DNA from 3 places in the Bradyrhizobium sp. NBAIM01 genome. Region 3 is predicted to be linked to each of the others. Evidence: predicted binding sites of a transcription regulator. Region 3 holds the regulator's gene; each other region holds the start of a gene.
What was found. The regulator HrcA, encoded in region 3, represses chaperone genes, less so after heat shock. The targets are predictions, from matches to a motif close to GTTAGCACTCNCNNNNNGNGAGTGCTAAC.

Region 1 (7,640 bases), on a different contig from region 3:
GGCTCCAACTGGTGCAGCGCGGCCGGCGTGGCCAAGCTCTCTTTCGACCTGACGGCGATGAGCAATCTGAAGTAAGCTTCTTTCCGAAACGACTTCGCGAGGGCGGCAGGGCAACCTGCCGCCCTTTTGCTTTTCTCCACGCCGTCATGGCCGGGCTTGACGCGTGTATGGAGTGACGACTCGAACTTGATGATCAGCGGCTACCCAGCGCTCGCCTCAGCGCGCGGCGCTCGGCTCCGCCGCAGTCCGCTCGCCGCCGACGACGTGGATCGCACCGTCCTTCACCAGCGCCACCTTGCGGGTGTGGAAGGCATCGAGCGTCGAGCGGTGGCCGATCGAGACGATGGTGGCCTGCGGCAGTCTCTCCGCCAGCAGCCGGTAGAGCCGGGCTTCCGACGGCTCGTCGAGCGAGGCGGTGGCTTCGTCCAGGAACAGATAGTCCGGCGCATGCAGCAGCGCGCGCGCTAGCCCGAGACGTTGCTGCTCGCCGAGCGAGAGCATCCTGTTCCAGTGGCCGTCCTCGTCCAGCCGCTCGGCGAGATCGGGCAGCCCGACCGCGATCAGGGCCTCGCGGACCTGCACGGCGTCGAACGCGCCCGGCGCTGCCGGATAGACCACGGCATCGCGCAACACACCGACCGAGAAATAGGGCCGCTGCGGCAGCATCATCAGCTTTGCCTTTTCCGGGACGACAACCGTGCCGGTGCCGAACGGCCAGATGCCGGCGATGGCCCGGAACAGCGTGGACTTGCCGGAGCCGGACGGTCCGGTCACCAGCACGCGCTCCGAGGCCTGAATGGTGAAGGCCTTGGCGGCCACCAGCGGCGTGCCGTTGGGCAGGTTCACGCAGAGCTGCTCGAGGTCGATATGGCGGCCGGCGACTTCCAGCGCGATGGCAGGCTCATGCGCCGGCAGATTGACCGCCGAGGCGACCGACATCTCGAAGCCATCGAGACGGGCAACCACCGCACGCCATTCGGCCAGGGATCGGTAGGCGCTCACGAAGAAGGACAGGGCCTTCTGCACGCTGCCGAAGGCGGAGCCGGTCTGCACCATCCCTCCAAGTTGAATCTTACCGGCAAAGTAGGCAGGCGCGGTGAGGATGAAGGGAAAGATTACGGCGGCTTGGGAATAGCTCGCCGTGAAGGCAGTCAGACGCTTGGTCCGGCTCATGATCGCGTACCAATTGCCGACGACATAGCCGTAGCGGAGTAGCAGTCGTTCGCGTTCGGCCCCTTCGCCCTTGAGCAGTGCGATCTGTTCGGAGTTCTCGCGCACGCGGACGAGGTTGAAGCGGAAGTCGGCCTCGTAGCGCTGCTGCTCGAAATTGAGATTGACCAGAGGCGAACCGATCCAGTGCGTCAGCGCGGTGCCGAAGATCGCGTAGACGAGCGCCGCCCACACCAAATAGCCGGGAATGGGAAAGTCGAGGCCCGAGATATGCAGCGGTGCCGCGTTCGACAGCCCCCACAGAATGACCACGAACGAGAGCAGCGTGACGATCGAGGAGAGCAGTCCGATGCCGATATTGAGAGTCTGCTCGACGAAACTCCGGACGTCGTCGGTGATGCGTTGGTCCGGGTTGTCGGCCGCATCGCCCTTGAGCTGCATCCGATAGTGGGTCGCGCTATTCAGCCATTCGGCCAGATAGTGACGCGTCAGCCATTGCCGCCAGCGAATCTGGAGCCACTGATTGAGATAGAGCTGGTAGACGGAAAGCGCGACGCTGGCGCTCGCGAGCAATGTGAAGACGCCCAGCTCCCAGACGAAGCCGTTCCAGTCGCGCTCCTGGAGATAGTTGTAGAAGCGGCTGTACCATTGGTTCACGAGCACATCGATGGCGACCAGCAGCAGTTCGATCACGATCACCGCCCCGAGCAGGCCGCGGCCGGCCCATTTGTCCTCTGATCGGAAATAAGGGATGGCGATTCGCCAGACGATCGCGAGCGTGGCGCGGATGTTGTTCACAGAGCTGGATCTCCTCAGGGGATGTGCACGATGCCCAGAGCCAAATAGCTGAGGCGATGGCGGAAATGGGCGCGCTTAGACGAAAGTCGCAAGTTCTGCAATTTGCGTTGGATTGTCGCAGCCAGCAACCCTAGCATGGTGCCCGCCGGTGCGGGGCAGGGTGCTCCGGGATTTCGCGACCTTGTGAGCGGACGGGAACCGCCGGATGCGCGAGAACTTCGCGCCGCGGCTGCAACTGGCTGCCGATCGCTTTCTCGTTCGGCGTGGTCTTCGAAGGCGCCCCGGGCTTCGCCATGCCGGTGCGCCTGCATCGACCATGCGCGAACCTTCTCAACGCCCCCGCCGTCTCATAGAAGGTGCGGCAAGTCAGGTCGGTCGAGAGGTCTCATGGTTTCGTTCCAGCGATTGGTGTGTGCGGCGGTTGCAATGTTCGCGATGTCCACACTCGCGCGTGCTCAGGAGGGGTTTCCGTTCGGCACCGAGATGACGCTGGAGGCGTTGCCGCAGGCAGGCTCGAAGCGGATTCCCAACATCGAGATCGGCGACAATGGCGAGGTCGTGCTGGAGCTCTGGTGCAAGGGCGGCAAGGGCCAGTTCTCGGTCGCCGGCAACACCGTGATCTTCGTGCCCGGCCAGATCCAGAACCGCAACTGTCCGCCGGCGAGAGCGCAGGCCGACGACGAGCTCGTCGCAGCCCTCGGCAGCGTCGAGACCTGGAAGCGCCAGGGCGACGTGCTGACGCTGATCGGCCCGAAGCCGCTGCGCTTCAGGACGACGGGGAATTAGGCCTCTGTCATTCCCCGCGAAGGCGGGGAATCCAGTACGCCGCAGCCTATCGATTCCATCGCTGCTGTCTCGGAGTACTGGATCGCCCGGTCAAGCCGGGCGATGACAGCGGTGGCTGTCTCAGCCTACTTCCACACCGACTTGTCGGCGTCCCAGCGCTGGCCCTTCAGCTCCTTGACGAGCGCCTCGATCGAGCCGTTGTCGTCGGGCAGATCGCCTTCTTCGTCGAGGCTGGCATCGTCGGACAGATTGAGCCTGGCACCGCTGCCCTCGTCGGCCGTCGTGGTCGCCGGGCTGCCGATCCAGAGCATGAGCTTGTCGGTGGTGCCCGGCTTGTCGGGCGAGACCAGGCCTGCAACCTCGATCGTGTCGGTGAGCTCGAGCGCCGGGAAGTCCTGGTTCGGCCGCTTGAACACCAGCTTGAGCCTGCCGGTGGCCGGGTTGAAGTTTTGCGTGACCGGCTTTGCCGCGAGCGTCCTGCTCAGCACGCTCGCCACCGCCGTTGCAAGCTTGCCCTTGTTGATCTTGTCGCCCTCGCGCCAGTCGGCCGCAGGGAAGCGGATGGTGCGGTCCATCTCGGTCATGCCCGCGGTCCAGCCTGCGGCGGTGACGCCCGGCATTGCCTTGAACTTCGCCAGCAGCGCGCCGGCGCGCTCGGGATCGACCGACATGGTGATGGTCTGCTCGCCCGCGCGCAGCGCGTCGCAGCCGACATTGAGGCTCGCCAGCGTCACCTCGACCTCCTGGCCCTTCAGGCTCTTCAGGAAGTCGGTCGCGGCGTCGAGCTTGACCTTGACCGCGATCGCTTCCGGCGAGACGTCGGTGAAATCCTTCGGCTGCGGCGTGATGCCGTCGTCGGAGGCCTGACTGTCCAGGAATTCCTTTTCGCTGAGATCGGAATTGTCCGGCGAGGTCACTTCGGTCACCGCCTGGCCGACCGCGATCTGGCCGCGGAATTCGAACATGTCGCCGGACTGCTTGCGCGTCAGCTTGACGCTGACCGGCGACTTCTCACTGATGCTCTGCGTCGTTCCGGTCAGCGTCTGGCCGGCGACCTGGAGGTTGACGACGAAGCGGTCCTTGCGGTCGGAGTTCTTCGCGATGGGGTAGCAGACGTCGAGCACCGCCGCGCTCAGCGTCTTGCCCTGGCGCGTCTCCTTCAGGATCACGTCGGCATTGCCGTCCATCAGCCCGTCCATCGCGGTGAAATAGCGCGTCTCGGTTCCCCCCGGCGCGGTCGCCTTCGGCGACAGCTTCATCTGGGCGGAGGCCTGCGGTGGAACAGCGAGCAGGGCCAGAACGGCCGTGGAGCAAACCAGAAGCGCACGCATCGATGACATCCTCGCGCAACGGCCATGATCCGGAAAGCGTGAAGCGGTCTCTAGGATCATGCCCGAACAATCAGAATCGGCGCGCCACCGTAGTGGGTTTTGGCCGCTGGTTGAATCGGAAAGCGAAACGGGCAGGGTCGGCAAAAAAGAAGGCCGCCCGGAGGCGGCCTTCGCAACTCTGTCACGGAACGGGAGGCTTAGAAGCCGCCCATGCCGCCGCCGGGGGGCATCGCGGGCGGAGCTTCCTTCTTCGGCATCTCGGCGACCATGGCCTCGGTGGTCACCAAGAGGCCGGCCACGGAAGAGGCGTCCTGCAGCGCGGTGCGCACCACCTTGGCGGGATCGATGATGCCCTTCTCGACCATGTCGACATAGTCCTCGTTCTGGGCGTCGAAGCCGAAGGTCTCGGACTTGTTCTCCAGGATCTTGCCGACCACGATCGAGCCTTCCACGCCGGCGTTCTCGGAGATCTGGCGGATCGGGGCTTCCAGCGCCTTCAGCACGATGTTGATGCCGGCCTGGACGTCATCATTGGCGTTGGTGAGACGGCCGACCGCCTTCTTGGCGCGGAGCAGCGCGACGCCGCCGCCCGGGACGATGCCTTCCTGAACCGCGGCGCGGGTGGCGTTGAGCGCGTCCTCGACGCGGTCCTTCTTCTCCTTGACCTCGATCTCGGTGGCGCCGCCGACGCGGATCACCGCGACGCCGCCGGCGAGCTTGGCGAGGCGCTCCTGGAGCTTCTCGCGGTCGTAGTCCGAGGTGGTCTCCTCGATCTGCGCCTTGATCTGGCCGACGCGGGCCTCGATGTCGGGCTTCTTGCCGGCGCCGTTGACGATCGTGGTGTTCTCCTTGTCGATCACCACCTTCTTGGCGCGGCCGAGCATCTTCACCGTGACGTTCTCGAGCTTGATGCCGAGCTCCTCGGAGATCAGCTGGCCGCCGGTCAGGATCGCGATGTCCTCCAGCATGGCCTTGCGGCGGTCACCGAAGCCCGGCGCCTTGACGGCCGCGACCTTGAGGCCGCCGCGGAGCCGGTTGACGACCAGGGTGGCCAGCGCCTCGCCCTCGACGTCCTCGGCGATGATGACGAGCGGCTTGCCCGACTGCACCACGGCTTCCAGCACCGGCAGCATGGCCTGCAGGCCCGAGAGCTTCTTCTCGTGCAGGAGGATGTAGGCGTCCTCGAGCTCGGCGGTCATCTTCTCGGCATTGGTGACGAAGTAGGGGCTGAGATAGCCGCGGTCGAACTTCATGCCCTCGACGATATCAACCTCGGTCTCGAGCGACTTGTTCTCCTCGACGGTGATGACGCCCTCGTTGCCGACCTTCTGCATCGCCTGGGCGATCATCTTGCCGATGGCGGCATCGCCGTTGGCCGAGATGGTGCCGACCTGGGCGACCTCGGAGGAGGCGGCGACCGGCTTGGCGCGCTTCTCGATGTCCTTGATGACGGCGGCAACCGCGGTGTCGATGCCGCGCTTGAGATCCATCGGGTTCATGCCGGCGGCGACCGCCTTGGCGCCTTCGCGCACGATGGCCTGGGCCAGCACGGTCGCGGTGGTGGTGCCGTCGCCGGCGAGGTCGTTGGTCTTGGAGGCGACCTCACGCACCATCTGGGCGCCCATGTTCTCGAACTTGTCCTCGAGCTCGATCTCCTTGGCGACCGTGACGCCGTCCTTGGTGATGCGGGGGGCGCCGAAGCTCTTCTCGATGACGACGTTGCGGCCCTTCGGGCCGAGCGTCACCTTGACGGCGTTGGCGAGAACGTCGACGCCGCGCAGCATGCGATCGCGCGCGTCTCCGGAAAACTTGACGTCTTTGGCAGCCATGGTCTGCAATCCCTCGTGTTATGTGATGTGTGTTGTCTTGTGCCGTGCGGCGGAACGATGGATGCCCGGATCGCCTGGATCCGGGCATGACATTCAGCGGCTGTTCAGGCGGACGGCCTTAGGCCAGCACGCCCATGATGTCCGACTCCTTCATGATCAGGAGCTCTTCGTTGTCGATCTTGACCTCGGTGCCCGACCACTTGCCGAACAGCACGCGGTCGCCGACCTTGAGGTCGATCGGGATCAGCTTGCCGGTCTCGTCGCGGCCGCCGGGGCCGACGGCGACGATCTCGCCCTGGGAAGGCTTTTCCTTGGCCGTGTCCGGAATGATGATGCCGCCCTTGGTCTTTTCCTCGGCGTCGATACGTTTGACCACGACACGGTCATGCAGCGGACGAAATTTGGATTTAGCCATGACGTTTCCCTTTGGAGGCTCGCTTCGGAAGTAGTGGGGTCGGTGGGGCGGCGCTTCCGTCCCCCTCTCGTCGAGGATCGAACGGCGCGCTTAGCAATCGGGCTTTCCGAGTGCTAATAGTGGGTCCGGAAATATGGCTTGGCCGCGATCCTGTCAAGCAAAGGTGGTTAAGCGATTGTTGAGGCGGATATAGGATGGTGGCATTGGAAACTCGCTCGGGGCGTCGCCGTAAAGAACGACGTCATTGCTGCGGCAGCGGTTTTGCGCTTGGCTGCGGGAGGGGTGCGGCCATGGTCTTGTTCGGGGGAATGCCATGATCAGTTCGGCTCACGCGCGCACGGTTGCCAATCTGGCGGCCGCCTCTTGTCTGGCGCTGCTGCTGGGCGCCTGCGGCGGCGGCTTTAACCTGCCGTCCCTCACGTCGTCCCCGCCGCCGCCCGAAGCCGAACCTGGCGTCGCTCCGGAAATGCCCGCCAGCATCCGCGCCGACGAGATCGTCGGCCGCTGGGGCCTCGCCTCGTTCCAGAACCCGGCCGATCGCGCCCGCACCGAGAAGATGGCGCGTGAGCAATGCAGGAACCCCTACGTGATCACCGCCGGTTCCTCCGGTGGCGTGATCATGCATCTCGCCGACCAGGCGACGCCGCAGGAGCTGCGGCTGAAGGGCTCGCCGAGCGGCAAGAACTACATCGGGCCGGCCGGCCCGACCCCCGGCGACCAGGACCGCGAAATCGTCTCCTTCGACGGTCGCGTCATGATCACCCGCTTCATCGACAAGGACGCTGGCACCCGCTACGGCAACATGGTCTACGTCCGCTGCGCGCCGAGGGCGTGACGGTCTCTTACCCTCTCCCCTTGTGGGAGAGGTGGCTCGCCGCGTAACGGCGAGACGGGTGAGGGGTCTATCTCCTCACGAACGGTCTTGCGAGTCGAGAGAACCCCTCATCCGGCGCTTCGCGCCACCTTCTCCCACAAGGGGAGAAGGGAAGAAGAGTTCACGATCTGCACCGGCCAAACAAAAACGCCGGCCCAAGGCCGGCGTTTTGTTATTCCTATGTCGTCGCCGCTCAGTCGAACAGCGCGTCGATGTCGTCCTGCGAGGCGTGGCCGACGTCGCCGGCGAGCTTGGGGCCGTTGAGGAGCTTCTCGTCCTCGCTGCGGTTGTCGACCTGCGCGGGCACATGGGACTTGATCGCGTCGACGCCGCCCCAGATCTCCATCATCGCGTTGATGTGCTGCTCGATGAACTTCATCGTGCCCATGACCTTGCTGATGCGCTGGCCGGTCAGGTCCTGGAAGTTGCAGGCTTCG
Region 2 (7,640 bases), on a different contig from region 3:
CCTTGAAGTCTTCCTCGCGGTGATGGCTGACGGCGATGCGCTGCTTCGGACGTGCGGGCTTTTTCGCAGCGGCAGTGCGCGCCTTCGCCTTCACGGCCTTGCGTGCCGAGGATCGCGCCGCCGCCTTGGCGCCACTCCGCTTCTTCACCGCGGTCTTCAATGCGGGCCTCGATGCCTTTTGCTTGGCCATTGTCTGCCTCCCTGTTTCTGAGCCGCCGTCGCGCGGTATGGCTTGAAGGTCAGCTTATCCAGTCGTGGGCGAGGCAGCAATCGCAGAGCTGGTCGTGTTGAGTAGTGCCGCATCCGCGCTGTCACCCTCCCCCTCCAGGACCCTCCCCTGGAGGGTAAGAGGCTGAGGCCAATCACGCGATCACCGTATCGGATCGTAGCTTGCCCCAAGCTGGCGCGTCGGGCTGGGGTCGTCTCGTCTTCGTTCTCGCGCTGAACTAGTCTCGCCCGGGACATCCGGGGGAATTGATTCATGGGCAGCAATGTCGGTCAGCGTGCATTTCAAAATGCCCGGCTTCAGAAGCGGCAAAAGGCAGACGTGCTGCCCTTGCTCGGGCAAGCGCTCGAATTGCACAAGAAGGGCCGCCTGCCCGAGGCCAAGGCTGCCTATCGCCAGCTCCTGCAGATCGCGCCCAATCAATTCATCGCGCTGCATATGCTCGGCGGGTTGGAGTCCGATGCCGGGAATTATCAGCAGGCCGAGAGCCTGCTGAGCCGGGCGGTTGTCGTCGATCCGCGATCGGCCGAAGCCCATATGAGCCTGGGCGTCGCGCTGAACGGGCTGAAACGTCACGCTGATGCCCGCGAGAGCTATCGCAAGGCGCTCGCCTTGCGGCCCAACTACGCCCTCGCCCTCTCCAATCTCGGGAACGCGAGCGCGGCCCTGGATCGCTACCAGGAAGCGCTCGACAGCTACGATCGGGCGCTCGCCGTCGACGCAAACCTCGCCGAAGCCCACAACGGCCGCGGCTCCACGCTCTGCCGTCTGCGCAACTACGACAAGGCTCTTGCAAGCCTGAACCGCGCGCTCGCGATCAAGCCCGACTATGCGGCGGCGCTGGCGAACCGCGCCGTGGCACTCCGGGAGCTGCAGCGATTCGACGAGGCCATGGCGGATTGCAACCGGGCAATCGCCCTCGCCCCTGACGACGTGAACGGATGGCTCTGGCGCGCCAATGTCTTGCTCCAGACCCGGCAGATGGCCCAGGCACTATCCGATTGCGAGAGGGCGCTCGCGATCGCGCCCGATTCCGATCAGGCTCATCTGGTGCTGGGCCTTTGTCTTGCCGGACTAGGCCGGGTCGACGAAGCCCTCGCCAGTTTCGACAGAGCCCTCGATATCAGGCCCGATCTCGAGAGCGCGATCTCGAGCAAGATCTTCACGCTCGATTTTGTGCCGGACGCCAGCGTCGAGCGGCATCAGCAGGCGCGACGCGTATGGTGGGAGCGGATCGGCGCGAAAATCGCTTCAGAAGCGGCGGCACCGCATGACAACGGCCGCGATCCGGATCGCCGCCTGGTGCTTGGCTACGTCTCGTCGGACTTCAACGCGCATTCGGCTGCGTTCATCTTCAAGCCCGTCCTGCAACACCATGACCGCGCCCAGTTCGAGATCGTGTGCTACTCGTGCTCGGCGAAAGTGGACGCGACGACACGCGAATTTCAAGGCATCGCCGATCGCTGGCGTGACGCCTCGCAATGGAGCGACGATCGCCTCGCCGCCCAGATTCGCGACGATCGCATCGATATCCTGATCGATCTGTCCGGCCATACAAAAGGAAACCGCCTCGGCGTATTTGCGCGCAAGCCGGCACCGGTCCAGGCGCACGGCTGGGGCCACGGCACTGGCACCGGGCTGCCGACGATCGACTATCTGTTCTCGGATCCGGTCGGGATTCCGCACGACGTTCGGCATCTGTTTGCAGAGACGGTGGTCGACCTGCCGTGCTTCGTGACGCTGGCGCCGCTGCCGGCCGGGATTGCGCAGGGCAAGACGCCGGCGCTCTCGAACGGCTTCGTCACGTTCGGTGTCTTCAACCGCATCAGCAAGATCTCGGACGAGGCGGCGGCAGTCTGGTCCAGGATCCTCGAGCGGGTGCCGGGCTCGCGCCTCCTGATCAAGGATGTTGCGCTCGACGATCAACTGGTCCGGGACAAGCTGCTGGCGCGATTTGCGGCTTGCCGATTGCCGGCCGAACGCGTCGATCTGCTCGGGGCCACCTTGCGGGACGAGCATCTGGCATCGTTCAATCGCATCGATATTGCTCTCGATCCGTTCCCGCAGAACGGCGGCGTCAGCACATGGGAAGCCCTGCAGATGGGCGTGCCCGTGGTGGCGAAGCTCGGCAACAGCCTGCCCGGCCGCGCTGCCGGCGCCATCCTCACCGCACTTGGCCTGCCGGACTGGGTCGCCGATAGCGAGGGGGCCTATGTCGAGATCGCGGCCAGCCGCGCGGCCGAGACCGGCGAGCTCGACAAATTGCGCCGCGAACTGCCCGCAACGATCAACGCCGCGGCCGCGGGCAACCCCGTCTCATATGCACGCGCGGTGGACGCGGCCTATCGGGCGATGTGGACGCGTTATTGCAGCGGCGGCGTCTGATTGCGTGATCTCGTAGGGTGGATTAGCCGAAGGCGTAATCCACCGTTTCTGTTTCGGCACGCGGAGAGAAACGAGGTGGATTACGCCAGCGGCAGCGCGTCGCGCCGCCGCAGGCTAATCCACCCTTGCGGCCTCAATGCAGGCGGAACACGCCGTCAACGGCGCGGAGCTCGGCCGGCTTGATCAGCTTGGAATGGGCCACCGTCACCGAATGGAGGGGACCGTCGAGCTTCTCCTGCCAGAACGCCAGGAAATCGGTCAGCGCGGGGAATTTCGGAAACATGTCGTAGTTCTGCCAGACATAGGTCTGGAGCAGCGAGGGATGATCCGGCATCCGATAGAGAATTTGTGCCGTCGTCAGCCCGTAGCCCAGCATCTGTTTCCGGAATTCCTCGGAAACGCCCCCAACGCGCAGTCCCATGCCAAACCTCCTTTGCAGGAGCGCATTCGGCGAGTGGCTTGGTCCGTGCCCCGGGGAGCCACCCGGAAACGATGCGCTCACATGAGAGAAATGTGACGCAAACTGACAACTCATCTCAAGCCCAAAAGTTTAACAAGCTGTTGAAATTCAATGCTTTAGCAGCAGAGACGACTCCGTGCTAATACGGTCACGGCTGCCCGGTTAACGATGGCGAGGGGTTTCTGGCAGTCCGCGCTTTCGGCTGCTAATTTTTCTGCTACAAACCCTTGCCCCCGCAAAATTCCTGTCCTATTTCAGGCTCGCCCGTGCTAGCACTCACGGGCAACGACTGCTAACAATCTCCAAATCCTCAACACGTGCAATTGCTTAGGAGGACTGCATGAAATTCCGTCCGCTTCACGACCGCGTCGTGGTCAAGCGCATCGACGCAGAAGAGAAGACCGCTGGCGGCATCATCATTCCCGACACTGCCAAGGAAAAGCCCTCCCAGGGCGAAGTCGTCGCCGTTGGTCCCGGTGGCCGCGACGAAGCTGGCAAGCTGATCCCGATCGACCTGAAGGTCGGCGACCGCGTGCTGTTCGGCAAGTGGTCCGGCACCGAGGTCAAGATCGACGGCCAGGACCTGCTGATCATGAAGGAGAGCGACGTGATGGGCGTTCTCGAAGTCACCGAGTCCAAGAAGAAGGCGGCTTAAGAGCCCCTCTCCTCCCTCCAGTCAAACTCACCTAAGGAAAACTCCAGATGGCAGCCAAAGAAGTCAAATTCTCGGTTGAAGCGCGCGACAAGATGCTGCGCGGCGTCGACGTTCTCGCCAATGCGGTGAAGGTCACGCTCGGTCCGAAGGGCCGCAACGTCGTGCTCGACAAGTCGTTCGGCGCTCCCCGCATCACCAAGGACGGCGTCACCGTCGCCAAGGAGATCGAGCTCGACGACAAGTTCGAGAACATGGGCGCGCAGATGGTGCGCGAAGTCGCCTCCAAGTCCGCTGACGCGGCCGGCGACGGCACCACCACCGCCACCGTGCTCGCCCAGGCGATCGTGAAGGAAGGCGCCAAGTCGGTCGCCGCCGGCATGAACCCGATGGACCTCAAGCGCGGCATCGACCTCGCGGTCGAAGCCGTCGTGGCCGACCTCGAGAAGAACTCGAAGAAGGTCACCTCGAACGACGAGATCGCCCAGGTCGGCACCATCTCGGCCAACGGCGATGCCGAAATCGGCAAGTTCCTCGCCGACGCCATGAAGAAGGTCGGCAACGAGGGCGTCATCACCGTCGAGGAAGCCAAGTCGCTCGAGACCGAGCTCGACGTGGTCGAGGGCATGCAGTTCGACCGCGGCTACATCTCGCCCTACTTCGTCACCAACGCCGACAAGATGCGCGTTGAGATGGACGATGCCTACATCCTCATCAACGAGAAGAAGCTCTCCTCGCTGAACGAGCTGCTGCCGCTGCTCGAGGCCGTGGTGCAGACCGGCAAGCCGCTGGTCATCGTCGCCGAGGACGTCGAAGGCGAAGCGCTTGCGACCCTCGTCGTGAACCGCCTGCGCGGCGGCCTCAAGGTCGCGGCCGTCAAGGCTCCGGGCTTCGGCGATCGCCGCAAGGCCATGCTGCAGGACATCGCGATCCTGACCGGCGGCCAGGCGATCTCGGAAGACCTCGGCATCAAGCTCGAGAACGTCACGCTCAACATGCTCGGTCGCGCCAAGAAGGTGATGATCGACAAGGAGAACACCACGATCGTCAACGGCGCCGGCAAGAAGGCCGACATCGAGGCGCGCGTGGCGCAGATCAAGGCGCAGATCGAGGAGACCACCTCGGACTACGACCGTGAGAAGCTCCAGGAGCGTCTCGCCAAGCTCGCGGGCGGCGTCGCGGTGATCCGCGTCGGCGGCGCGACCGAGGTCGAGGTGAAGGAGCGCAAGGATCGCGTTGATGACGCGATGCATGCGACCCGCGCGGCCGTGGAAGAAGGCATCGTCCCGGGCGGCGGCGTCGCCCTGCTCCGTGCCTCCGAGCAGCTCAAGGGTCTGCGCACCAAGAACGACGACCAGAAGACCGGCGTCGAGATCGTGCGCAAGGCGCTGTCGGCCCCCGCTCGCCAGATCGCGATCAACGCCGGTGAAGACGGCTCGGTGATCGTCGGCAAGATCCTGGAGAACAAGGCCTACAATTACGGCTTCGACTCCCAGACCGGCGAATATGCCGACCTCGTCAAGAAGGGCATCATCGACCCGACCAAGGTGGTCCGCACCGCGATTCAGAACGCTGCCTCCGTGGCTGCGCTCCTGATCACCACGGAAGCCATGGTCGCCGAGCTGCCCAAGAAGGGCGGCGCCGGCCCCGCGATGCCTCCGGGCGGCGGCATGGGCGGCATGGACTTCTGATCCAGCCTCTCAGGCACGATACGAATGCGAAACCCCGGCAGCGATGCCGGGGTTTTTGTTTTTTTGGGGAGCACGTCATTCCGGGGCGCGCCCCTCTTGGGCGCGAGCCCGGAATCCATAACCACGAAACTCACGGGCGACGGGCATAGCGGGCCCACTCCATCTGGCTGTGATTATGGATTCCGGGCTCGCGCCCAAGGGGGCGCGCCCCGGAATGACAAGGAGTGCAGGATGAACCTTATTTGGTCAGCCCCGGATAGAGATCATCCCAATTTGGGTTCTGCTCCTCGATGAGACGCGTCTTCCAGTCACGTCGCCATTTCTTGAGCTCCTTCTCGCGGGCGATGGCGCTCACGGCATCGTCGTAGATTTCGAACAAGACGAGCTTGTCGACGCCGTACTTGCTCGTGAAGCCGGGGACGGTCTTCGTTCTGTGCTGATACACGCGGCGCACCAGGTCGTTGGTCACGCCGATGTAGAGCGTGCCGTGTTTCTTGCTCGCAAGGATGTAGACATAGTAGGCCATTCCCGTCCGCCTGTGATTATGGATTCCGGGCTCGGCGCAGCGCGCCGCCCCGGAATGACGGAGCAAGCCTCACTCCACCTTCCCGATCCGCTCGAAGCGCGGCTCGCCGTCTTCGTCGAGCGACCAGAAGATCCGCGTCACCTTGCCGATGAGATTGTCCATCGGGACGAAGCCGAATGTCGACATGCGGCTGTCGGTGGAATTGTCGCGGTTGTCGCCGAGCACGAAGATGTGGCCCGGCGGCACCGTGAAGACGTCTGTGTTGTCGAGATAGCCGTTGTCGAGGCAGTCGTAGGTCACATAGGACGCGCCGCTCGGCAGCGTCTCGCGCCAGCGCTTGACGGCGGCGCGGTCGTCGACACCGCAGGCGTCGCCGGCAAATGTCGCCTCCAGGGCGACGCGGGTCACCGGGCGGCCGTTGAGGATGAGCCGGCCCTGCCGCATCTGGATGCGGTCTCCGGGCAGGCCGACGACGCGTTTGACGTAGTCGGCAGAACTGTCCTTCGCCGTCCGGAATACCACGATATCCCCGTATTCGGGATCGGCGGCGAGGATGCGGCCCGAGATCCAGGACGACGCGAATGGGAGGGAATAGCGGCCATACCCGTAAGCGTATTTCGCGGCGAAGACGTAGTCGCCGACCATCAGCGCCGGTGTCATCGAACCGGACGGAATGTTGAACGGCTGATACAGGACGAAGCGAAACAGGATCACCGGCGACCACAGCACCGGGATCATGAGGATGAGGACGACGATCGCCTTCCAGTCGCTGGATCGTGCCGCGGGGCGGATCGATTCCTGAAGAACGGTCATGGGCCTTCCCTGATCAAGACGTTGCGGTCCCAAGATGACGCAACCTGCGAGCGCGCTCAATCCCCGACGAGCTCAAATTGGTCGCGCCGCGCGCCGATCGCGTTCATCGCAGACGGCGGCAACGCCAATGTGAAGGGCCGCCCGTGGGCGGCCCTTCGGTTCATGCGCTCTCGGGCGCCTTCAGACGCACGAGCCGGGTCAGGAGGGCATCGAGGCCCTGGCCTTCACCGGCATGGAGGTCGATGCGGCCGACCTTCTCGACCAGCCGCTCCAGCGACTCCAGCTCCTTGAGCCGAAGCAGCAGGGGGTTCTCCTCCATCAGGCGGGCAGTGTTCAGGAGCGAACGCGTCGCCGCGGTCTCCTCCTGCCGGCGGATCAGGTTCGCCTTCGCGACTCGCTCCGCCTCCACCACCTTGTTCACCAGCTCCCGGATCTCGCCGGGCAGGATCACGTCCTTGACGCCGAGCTCGGTCACCTCCACGCCGGACTCTCCGACGCGTGCACGCACATAGTCGCGCAGCTCCGCATCCAGCGCCGCCTTCGCAGACAGCACCTCGTCCAGCGTCCGGCCCGCCACCGCCTCGCGGATCGCGAACTGCACCAGGCGGTACAGCCACGCATCCACGTCGGGCACGGTCGCCACCGTGCGCTCGGGATCGACGATGCGGCGGAACGCCGTCAGCGTCACCCGCAGCGCGATGCGATCCTTGGTCAGCATCTCCTGCGCGGTGATCTCGACCGCCTGGGGCCGCAGGTCGAGGCGCTTCACCTCGATCTTGCGGCCGACGGTCCAGAAGGCGTGCCGGCCGGGCGCGAGCCGCTCCACGAGCCGGCCCTCGACATAGAGCAGGCCCGCTTCGTGGTTCTCGACCACAGTCTCGCTCATG
Region 3 (7,640 bases):
ACCGAGGACGGGCCGGGCAGCGCATACACCGCATGGCCGGCGGCGCAGACCTCGCGCACCAGCTTGAAGCCGGGATCGGAGATCAGCGGCGTGCCGGCGTCCGACACCAGCGCGACCGAGCCGCTTTGCCCGAGGGCTTCGAGGATTTTGGGACGCGCGGCCTCCGCATTGTGCTCGTGATATGGCTTGAGCTGGGCCGTGATCGCATAGCGCTCGGTCAGGCGGCGCGTGATGCGGGTGTCCTCACAGGCGATGACGTCGACGCCGGCGAGCGTCTGCAGCGCCCGCAGGGTGATGTCGCCGAGATTGCCGATCGGGGTCGCGACCAGATGGAGGCCCGGCGCGGCCTTCGGCGCCGCGAGCCGATGGGCATCGATGGAGAAACCGCGCGAGGCGGCGTCTTGAGCTTCAGGCGTATTTATCGGGGCCGGCTTTGCACGCATAATGGAGCCAACTTAGGCACGATCGCTAAGGCTGGGAACCGGCTCGCCGAAAAAGATCGTGCCCAAAGATCGTATCCAGGTGAGGGGCGAGGAACGGACGGGAATGTGATCGGTCGAGATCGCGCCGGGAGGCAGGAGGGGCCCTCGCGCCATATTCGCGACGGAAACGCCGCCTTGATGAGTGAATGAGTGACGGCGAAGAGCTGCCGGGACGGGATTGCGGCCGCGTTAAGCGGTTGTTATCCTTTTGTTTTGGTTAACTATTTGCCGACACACTGCCTGAATCCGCGGCCCCCCGTCGCGGAAAGCAATGTCGTGATCAGCCGGCGACGGCGGGTCGGAAGAGAAGCTGCCATGGTCGGCCCGCGTCATCCAAAGTCTCACCTTCCGGGATCCCCATCGCCAGGGGCGACCCGGCGGACTGCGCTCGGCCTGTTGCTCGGCGCGCCCGTGCTGTCGGCCTGCGCCGGCGTGCAGCAAAGCCTCAGCCAGTTCTCCAACCCGTTCTCGAGCTCCGCGCCGCCGGCCCAGCCGGCAGGACCGCAGCAGCAGGCGACGACCGCCGGCACCGGCGGCGTGAAGGTCGGCCTGATCCTGCCGCTCTCCGCGGCCGGCAATGCCGGGCTCGCCGCGCAATCGATGCGCAACGCCGCCGAGATGGCGCTGGCCGAGTTCCAGAACCCGAACATCCAGCTCCTGATCAAGGACGACAATGGCAGCCCGCAAGGCGCGCAGGCCGGCGCGCAGCAGGCGGTCGACGAGGGTGCCGAGATCATCCTCGGGCCGCTGTTCGCGCAATCGGTGCCGGCGGTGGCGCAGGTCGCGCGCACGCGCGGCATTTCCGTCATCGCCTTCTCGACCGATTCCAGCATCGCCGGACGCGGCGTCTATCTGCTCTCGTTCCTGCCGGAGTCCGACGTCAACCGCATCGTCGAATATTCCGCCGGCATCGGAAAGCGCTCCGTCGCGGTGCTGGTGCCCGACAACGCCTATGGCAATGTCGTCGAGGCCGCGGTGAAGGCGGCGGTGCCGCGGCGCGGCGGGCGCATCGTTGCGTTCGAGAAATACGGTGCCGATCGCGCCACGCCCGCGCGCACCGTGGCGCAGCAGCTCGGCAGTGCGGACGCGCTATTCATTGCCGATGACGGCGATGCCGTCGTGTCAGTGGCGGATGCGATGACGGCCGCGGGCGCGAACCTGCGCAACATCCAGCTGCTCGGCACCGGCCTGTGGGACAATCCGCGCGTCTATGCCAGCGCCGCGCTGCAGGGCGGCCTTTACGCCGCGCCCGATCCGGCCGGCTTCCGCGCCTTCTCCGGCCGCTACCGCACGAAATACGGCGCCGAGCCGATCCGCACCGCGACCCTTTCCTATGACGCGGTCGCGCTCGTTGCCGCGCTGGCGCGCACGCAAGGCGGCCAGCGCTTCTCCTCCGACGTGCTCACCAACCCCTCAGGCTTCGCCGGCATCGACGGCCTGTTCCGCTTCCGTGCTGATGGCACGAATGAACGCGGACTTGCCGTGATGAAGGTGACGCAAGGCGGCGGCGTTGCGGTGGCGGGCTCGCCGAAGAGCTTTGGGGCGTAATGGTTTCGTAGCCCGGATGGAGCGCAGCGCAATCCGGGTTCTGTCCACGCGGTGAGACCGTCCCGGATTGCGCTACGCTCCATCCGGGCTACGAGATCCGCTAAGCCGCCAAATCCGCGACCACGGCATCCAGCACCGGAAAACCGCTGCTGGTCACGCGCAGCCGTCCCGTCGCATCCACGGTGATCGCGCCTTCCTCGCGCAAGAGCGCGATGCGGCGGGGGTCGAGCGGGCGGCCGGCGAGGGCCTTGTAGCGCTCGGGATCGATGCCTTCGGCGAGACGCAAACCCATCAGCAGGAATTCGTCGGCGCGCTCCTCGCTGTTGAGGAGCTCGTCGCTGACGACACCGTCGCCGTTGGTCTCGACCCGCATCAGCCAGGCCTCGGGACGCTTCTCGGTGGCGGTGGCGTGGCGCACGCCGTCGATGTCGAGACGGCCATGTGCGCCCGGGCCGATGCCGGCATATTCCTCGCCGCGCCAGTACACCAGATTGTGCCGGCATTCGGCGCCGCGCCGCGCGTGATTGGAGATCTCGTAGGCGGGCAGCCCGAGCTTGTCGCAGGTCTCCTGCGTGACGTCGTAGAGCGCGCGGGCGACCGCTTCGTCCGGCGTCTTCAGCTTGCCGGCCTGGTGCAGGCCGAAGAAGGGCGTGCCTTCCTCGATCGTCAATTGATAGAGCGACAGATGCTCGGCCGCTTCATCGATGGCGTGCCGCAGCTCGCCCGCCCACATCGCCGGCGTCTGGTCGGGGCGGGCGTAGATCAGGTCGAACGAATAGCGGTCGAACGCGCGGCGCGCGATGGCGACGGCATCGAGCGCTTCGCGCGCGCTGTGCATGCGGCCGAGCGCCTTGAGCGAGGCGTCGTCGAGCGCCTGCACGCCGAGCGAGACGCGGTTGACGCCGGCGATGCGATAACCGGCAAAGCGCGTGGCTTCGACGCTGGTCGGGTTGGCTTCCAGCGTCACCTCGACGTCGCCTGCGACGGTCCAGTGCTTGCCGATCGCGTCTAACACCGCGCCGACGGTGGCGGGCTGCATCAGTGACGGCGTACCGCCGCCGAGGAAGATCGAGGTGACCTCGCGGCCGGGCGCGCGCTCGGCGGTCGTTGCGATCTCGCGCGCAAAGGCGGCGGCGAAGCGCGTCTCGTCGATCGCGGCATGGCGGACATGGCTGTTGAAGTCGCAATAGGGGCACTTCGACAGGCAGAACGGCCAGTGCACATAGACGCCAAACGCATCCTTGTTAGCGCGGCTCAAGGCAGATCTCCGCCAGTTTCCGAAAAGCGCGGGCGCGGTGCGACAGGCCGAGGCCAAGCGGCGGCAGGCCGTGCTTCTCGATGCTGGTCATCTCGCCGAAGGTGCGGATGTGCCCGTCCGGCAGGAACATCGGGTCGTAGCCGAAGCCGGCCGTGCCGCGCGGTGGCCAGATCAGCGTGCCGTCGACGCGCGCCTCGACCTCCTCGCGATGATCGTCGGGCCAGGCCACGCAAAGCGCGGAGACGAAGTGGGCCTTGCGCTTGTCCGGCGTGGTGGCGCCGCGCTCCTGCAGCAGGCGCTCGATCTGCGCCATCGCCGCGTTGAAATCCTTGGTCGGGCCGGCCCAGCGCGCGCTGTAGATTCCCGGCGCGCCATCGAGCGCATCGACCACGATGCCGGAATCGTCGGCGAAGGAGGGCAGCTTGGTCGCCTCCGCCGCGGCGATCGCCTTGATCGCGGCGTTGCTGCGGAAATCGTTGCCGGTTTCCTCGGGCTCGTCTAGGCCGAGCTCGCCGGCCGACACCGCCTCGATCCCGTACGGCGCGAGCAGCTCCCTCATCTCGGCGAGCTTGCCGGGATTGTGGGTGGCGATGACGAGCTTGTCGGTGATTCGGCGGTGCATGGGCCTATTGACTACGCCACGGCCAGTTTCTGCAAGTCCACCAGACGCGCAATGCCCTTCTGCGCCAGGGCGATCAGTTTCAGGAACTCGTCCTGCGTGAACGGCTCGCGTTCCGCGGTGCCCTGCACCTCGATGATGCGGCCATCGCCGGTCATGACGAAATTGGCGTCGGTCTCGGCTTCCGAATCCTCGGCATAGTCGAGATCGAGCACCGGCGTGCCGTTGTAGATGCCGCAGGAGATCGCGGCGACGTTGTCGCGCATCACGTTGGCCTTCACCATGTTGCGCGCCTTCATCCAGTTGAGGCAATCGGCAAGCGCGACCCAGGCGCCAGTGATCGAGGCCGTGCGCGTGCCGCCGTCGGCCTGGAGCACGTCGCAATCGACCGTGATCTGGCGCTCGCCAAGAGCTTCGAGATCGACGATGGTGCGAAGCGAGCGGCCGATCAGGCGCTGGATCTCGACGGTGCGGCCGCTCTGCTTGCCGGCGGAGGCCTCGCGGCGGGTGCGTTCGGAGGTCGCGCGCGGCAGCATGCCGTATTCGGCGGTGACCCAGCCGCGGCCCTGCCCCTTCAGCCACGGCGGCAGGCGATCCTCCAGTGTGGCGGTGACCAGCACATGGGTGTCGCCGAATTTAACGAGGCACGAGCCTTCCGCATATTTGACCACGCCGCGCTCCAGCGTCACGGGGCGCAATTCGTCGGGCGCACGGCGGCTTGGCCGCATGGGAAATCTCCAAAACTCACGGGAATAGGCTGTTCGCGGTGCTTGTAGGTGGGGCGGGGGTGGGCGGCAAGGGCTTATTCACCCCCTGACCGTCGGCCTGCAAACGCCACGCTTGTCAGACGCGGCCCGGATGGACAAATTATAAGGATCCGAGAGGAGTTACCGTCTGTGGCCCATCACGATCCGATCCATCTGATCGCGCCGCGCGCAGGCCTTGCCCAGCTCAACGAGCGTTCCCGCGACATCTTTCGTCAAATTGTCGAAAGCTATCTCGCGACCGGTGAGCCGGTCGGCTCGCGCAACATTTCCCGCCTGATTGCGATGCCGCTGTCGCCGGCATCTGTGCGCAACGTCATGGCCGATCTGGAACAGCTCGGCCTGATCTATGCCCCGCACACCTCCGCCGGCCGGCTGCCGACGGAACTGGGCCTGCGCTTCTTCGTCGATGCCCTGATGCAGGTCGGCGACCTCAACGAGGCCGAGCGGCAGGCGATCCAGAGCCAGCTCTCGTCCGTCGGCGAGGCGCAATCGGTCGAGGCGGCGCTGGACCAGGCCTTGATGCGGCTCTCCGGCCTGACCCGGGCCGCCGCCGTCGTGCTGACGCCGAAATCCAATGCGCGGCTGAAGCACATCGAATTCGTCCGCCTGGAACCGGAAAAAGCGCTGGTGATCCTGGTCGGCGAAGACGGCCAGGTTGAAAACCGCGTGTTGACGCTGCCGCCCGGAGTTCCCTCTTCGGCGCTGACAGAGGCCGGCAATTTCCTCAATGCGCGGATCCGCGGCCGGACCTTGGCCGAAGCGCGGCTCGAGCTCGAGACCGCACTCGGCGAGGCCCGTGCCGAGCTCGATCAGCTGACACAGAAAGTGATCTCGGCCGGCATTGCCAGCTGGTCCGGCGGCGAGAGCGAGGACCGTCAGCTCATCGTCCGCGGCCACGCCAATCTGCTCGAAGATCTGCACGCGCTGGAGGATCTGGAGCGGGTTCGCCTGTTGTTCGACGACCTCGAGACCAAGCGCGGCGTGATCGATCTGCTCGGCCGGGCCGAGACCGCCGAAGGCGTGCGCATCTTCATCGGCAGTGAGAACAAGCTGTTCTCGCTGTCGGGGTCCTCCACCATCATCTCGCCCTATCGGGATGCCGCCGGCCACATCGTCGGCGTTCTCGGCGTGATCGGCCCGACGCGGCTGAATTATGCCCGCGTGATCCCGACCGTGGACTACGCCGCCCGCATCGTCAGCCGCCTGTTGGGGGGCTGACCGGCCTTTCTGCAGATCACGGGCGCTTGATTTTCGCGGGCTTAAGCACGATATCCGGGCAAACATCCCTGAAACGAGTTCGAGATCAGAGCCGATGACCGAGCAAGACCGGCAACCCCAAGACACGACTGCAGCGACCGGCGAGCCCGTGGTGTCGAAACCCTACATCATGCCCGACGATCCCGAGCCGGGTTCGGTCGAAACCCTGCAAAAGGAAGCGGCTGAAGCGCGCGACCGCATGCTGCGGACGCTGGCCGAGATGGAGAATTTGCGCAAGCGCACCGCAAAGGAAGTCGCCGACGCCCGCCTCTACGGCATCACCGGCTTCGCGCGCGACGTGCTCGACATCGCCGACAATCTCCAGCGCGCACTCGATGCCGTTCCGGCGGAGGCGCGTGCTGCGGCCGATCCCGGCCTGGTCTCGTTGATCGAGGGCGTCGAGCTCACGGAGCGCGCGCTGCTCAACGCGCTGGAAAAACACGGCGTGAAGAAGCTCGATCCTCAGGGCCAGAAGTTCGACCCGAACTTCCACCAGGCAATGTACGAAGTGCCTGACGCGTCGGTGCCGTCGGGCACCGTGGTGCAGATCATGCAGGCCGGCTACACCATCGGTGACCGCGTGCTGCGCCCGGCGCTGGTCGGCGTCGCCAAGGGCGGCGCGAAGACTGCGCCCGCGGCGAACAACAACGAATCGAGCAGCGCGGCGAACTGAGTGTTGGCGTCATTCCGGGGCTCGACGAAGTCGAGAACCCGGAATCCATTGAACAGCAGAGACAACCGCACAATGGATTCTCAGGTGCGCAAATTGCGCACCATAGCTCGCGCTGAAGCGCGCCCCGGAATGACGGAAGGATAGCGCGCCGCCTACGCGCTCACCGCGATATCCGCAGACTGAATCCGCTTCACGCCCGCCTTGGCCATGTCGGCCCAGGCCTTGGCGAGCGAGCCCTGCGTGTCGATGCCGCGGCAGGCGTCTTCCACCACATAGACCTCGAAGCCCGCCTTGCGCCCGTCGAGCGCGGTCCAGGCGACGCAGAAGTCTGTCGCAAGACCAGCGACGAAGACGCGCTTGATCTTGCGGCCCCTCAGGTAGCCGGCGAGCCCGGTCGAGGTCTTGCCGTCGGCCTCGAGGAAGGCCGAATAGCTGTCGACGTTCTTGTGAAATCCCTTGCGGATGATGAGCTCGGCGTGCGGGATCGACAGGTCCTTCGACAGCGCCGCGCCCTCGGTGCCCTGCACGCAATGGTCCGGCCACAGCACCTGCTTGCCGTAGGGCAGGTCGACCGTTTCGAACGGCTTCTTGCCGGAATGAACCGACGCAAACGAAACGTGGCCCGGCGTGTGCCAGTCCTGCGTCAGCACCACATTCGCAAATGCCTTCGAGATCTTGTTGATGACCGGCACCACCTGCTCGCCTTCCTTCACGGCGAGGCTCCCGCCGGGCAGGAAGCAGTTCTGCACGTCGATCACGAGCAGCGCGGACGCTTCGTCCGGCTTGATCGGTGCGGCCGCGAACAGCGCGCTTGGCGCGAGCGTCGCCAGCGCCGTCGTTCCAAGCATTGCCAAGACCTGTCGCCGAACCAGCATGTCTACCTCCCCTCCAGGATGATCCAACGGGAGGAAGCCTAGTTCCGTTCGTATACGAACAGAAGCCTGAAAATGCAGCGGGTTCTGTCCAGCGCGTGGGCTGACAAAGCCCATAGCGCCGTCATCCCGGGGCGCGCAAAGCGCGAACCCGGGATCCATAA

Region 1: I6F31_RS23445 (co-chaperone GroES) is a predicted target of HrcA. The motif match lies at 6,419-6,447, and genes of this name have one in related genera.
Region 2: I6F31_RS13725 (co-chaperone GroES) is a predicted target of HrcA. The motif match lies at 3,340-3,368, and genes of this name have one in related genera.

The regions. Positions count from the first base shown of each region.
Region 1 is NZ_JADYVU010000007.1:243,278-250,917, forward strand. Features, by position in the region: gene I6F31_RS23420 (TorF family putative porin) at 1-75, shown strand, start outside; gene I6F31_RS23425 (ABC transporter ATP-binding protein/permease) at 217-1,968, opposite strand; gene I6F31_RS23430 (META domain-containing protein) at 2,356-2,754, shown strand; gene I6F31_RS23435 (hypothetical protein) at 2,880-4,085, opposite strand; gene groL (chaperonin GroEL) at 4,283-5,914, opposite strand; gene I6F31_RS23445 (co-chaperone GroES) at 6,033-6,329, opposite strand; gene I6F31_RS23450 (hypothetical protein) at 6,643-7,164, shown strand; gene I6F31_RS23455 (protein phosphatase CheZ) at 7,397-7,640, opposite strand, start outside.
Region 2 is NZ_JADYVU010000003.1:604,982-612,621, reverse strand. Features, by position in the region: gene I6F31_RS13740 (cupin domain-containing protein) at 1-190, opposite strand, end outside; gene I6F31_RS13735 (glycosyltransferase family 41 protein) at 482-2,611, shown strand; gene I6F31_RS13730 (usg protein) at 2,745-3,032, opposite strand; gene I6F31_RS13725 (co-chaperone GroES) at 3,412-3,726, shown strand; gene groL (chaperonin GroEL) at 3,774-5,414, shown strand; gene I6F31_RS13715 (GIY-YIG nuclease family protein) at 5,653-5,940, opposite strand; gene lepB (signal peptidase I) at 6,010-6,753, opposite strand; gene I6F31_RS13705 (slipin family protein) at 6,914-7,640, opposite strand, start outside.
Region 3 is NZ_JADYVU010000011.1:154,817-162,456, forward strand. Features, by position in the region: gene rsmI (16S rRNA (cytidine(1402)-2'-O)-methyltransferase) at 1-443, opposite strand, end outside; gene I6F31_RS28500 (penicillin-binding protein activator) at 798-2,030, shown strand; gene hemW (radical SAM family heme chaperone HemW) at 2,131-3,288, opposite strand; gene rdgB (RdgB/HAM1 family non-canonical purine NTP pyrophosphatase) at 3,275-3,910, opposite strand; gene rph (ribonuclease PH) at 3,922-4,635, opposite strand; gene hrcA (heat-inducible transcriptional repressor HrcA) at 4,804-5,892, shown strand; gene grpE (nucleotide exchange factor GrpE) at 5,987-6,604, shown strand; gene pncA (bifunctional nicotinamidase/pyrazinamidase) at 6,757-7,479, opposite strand.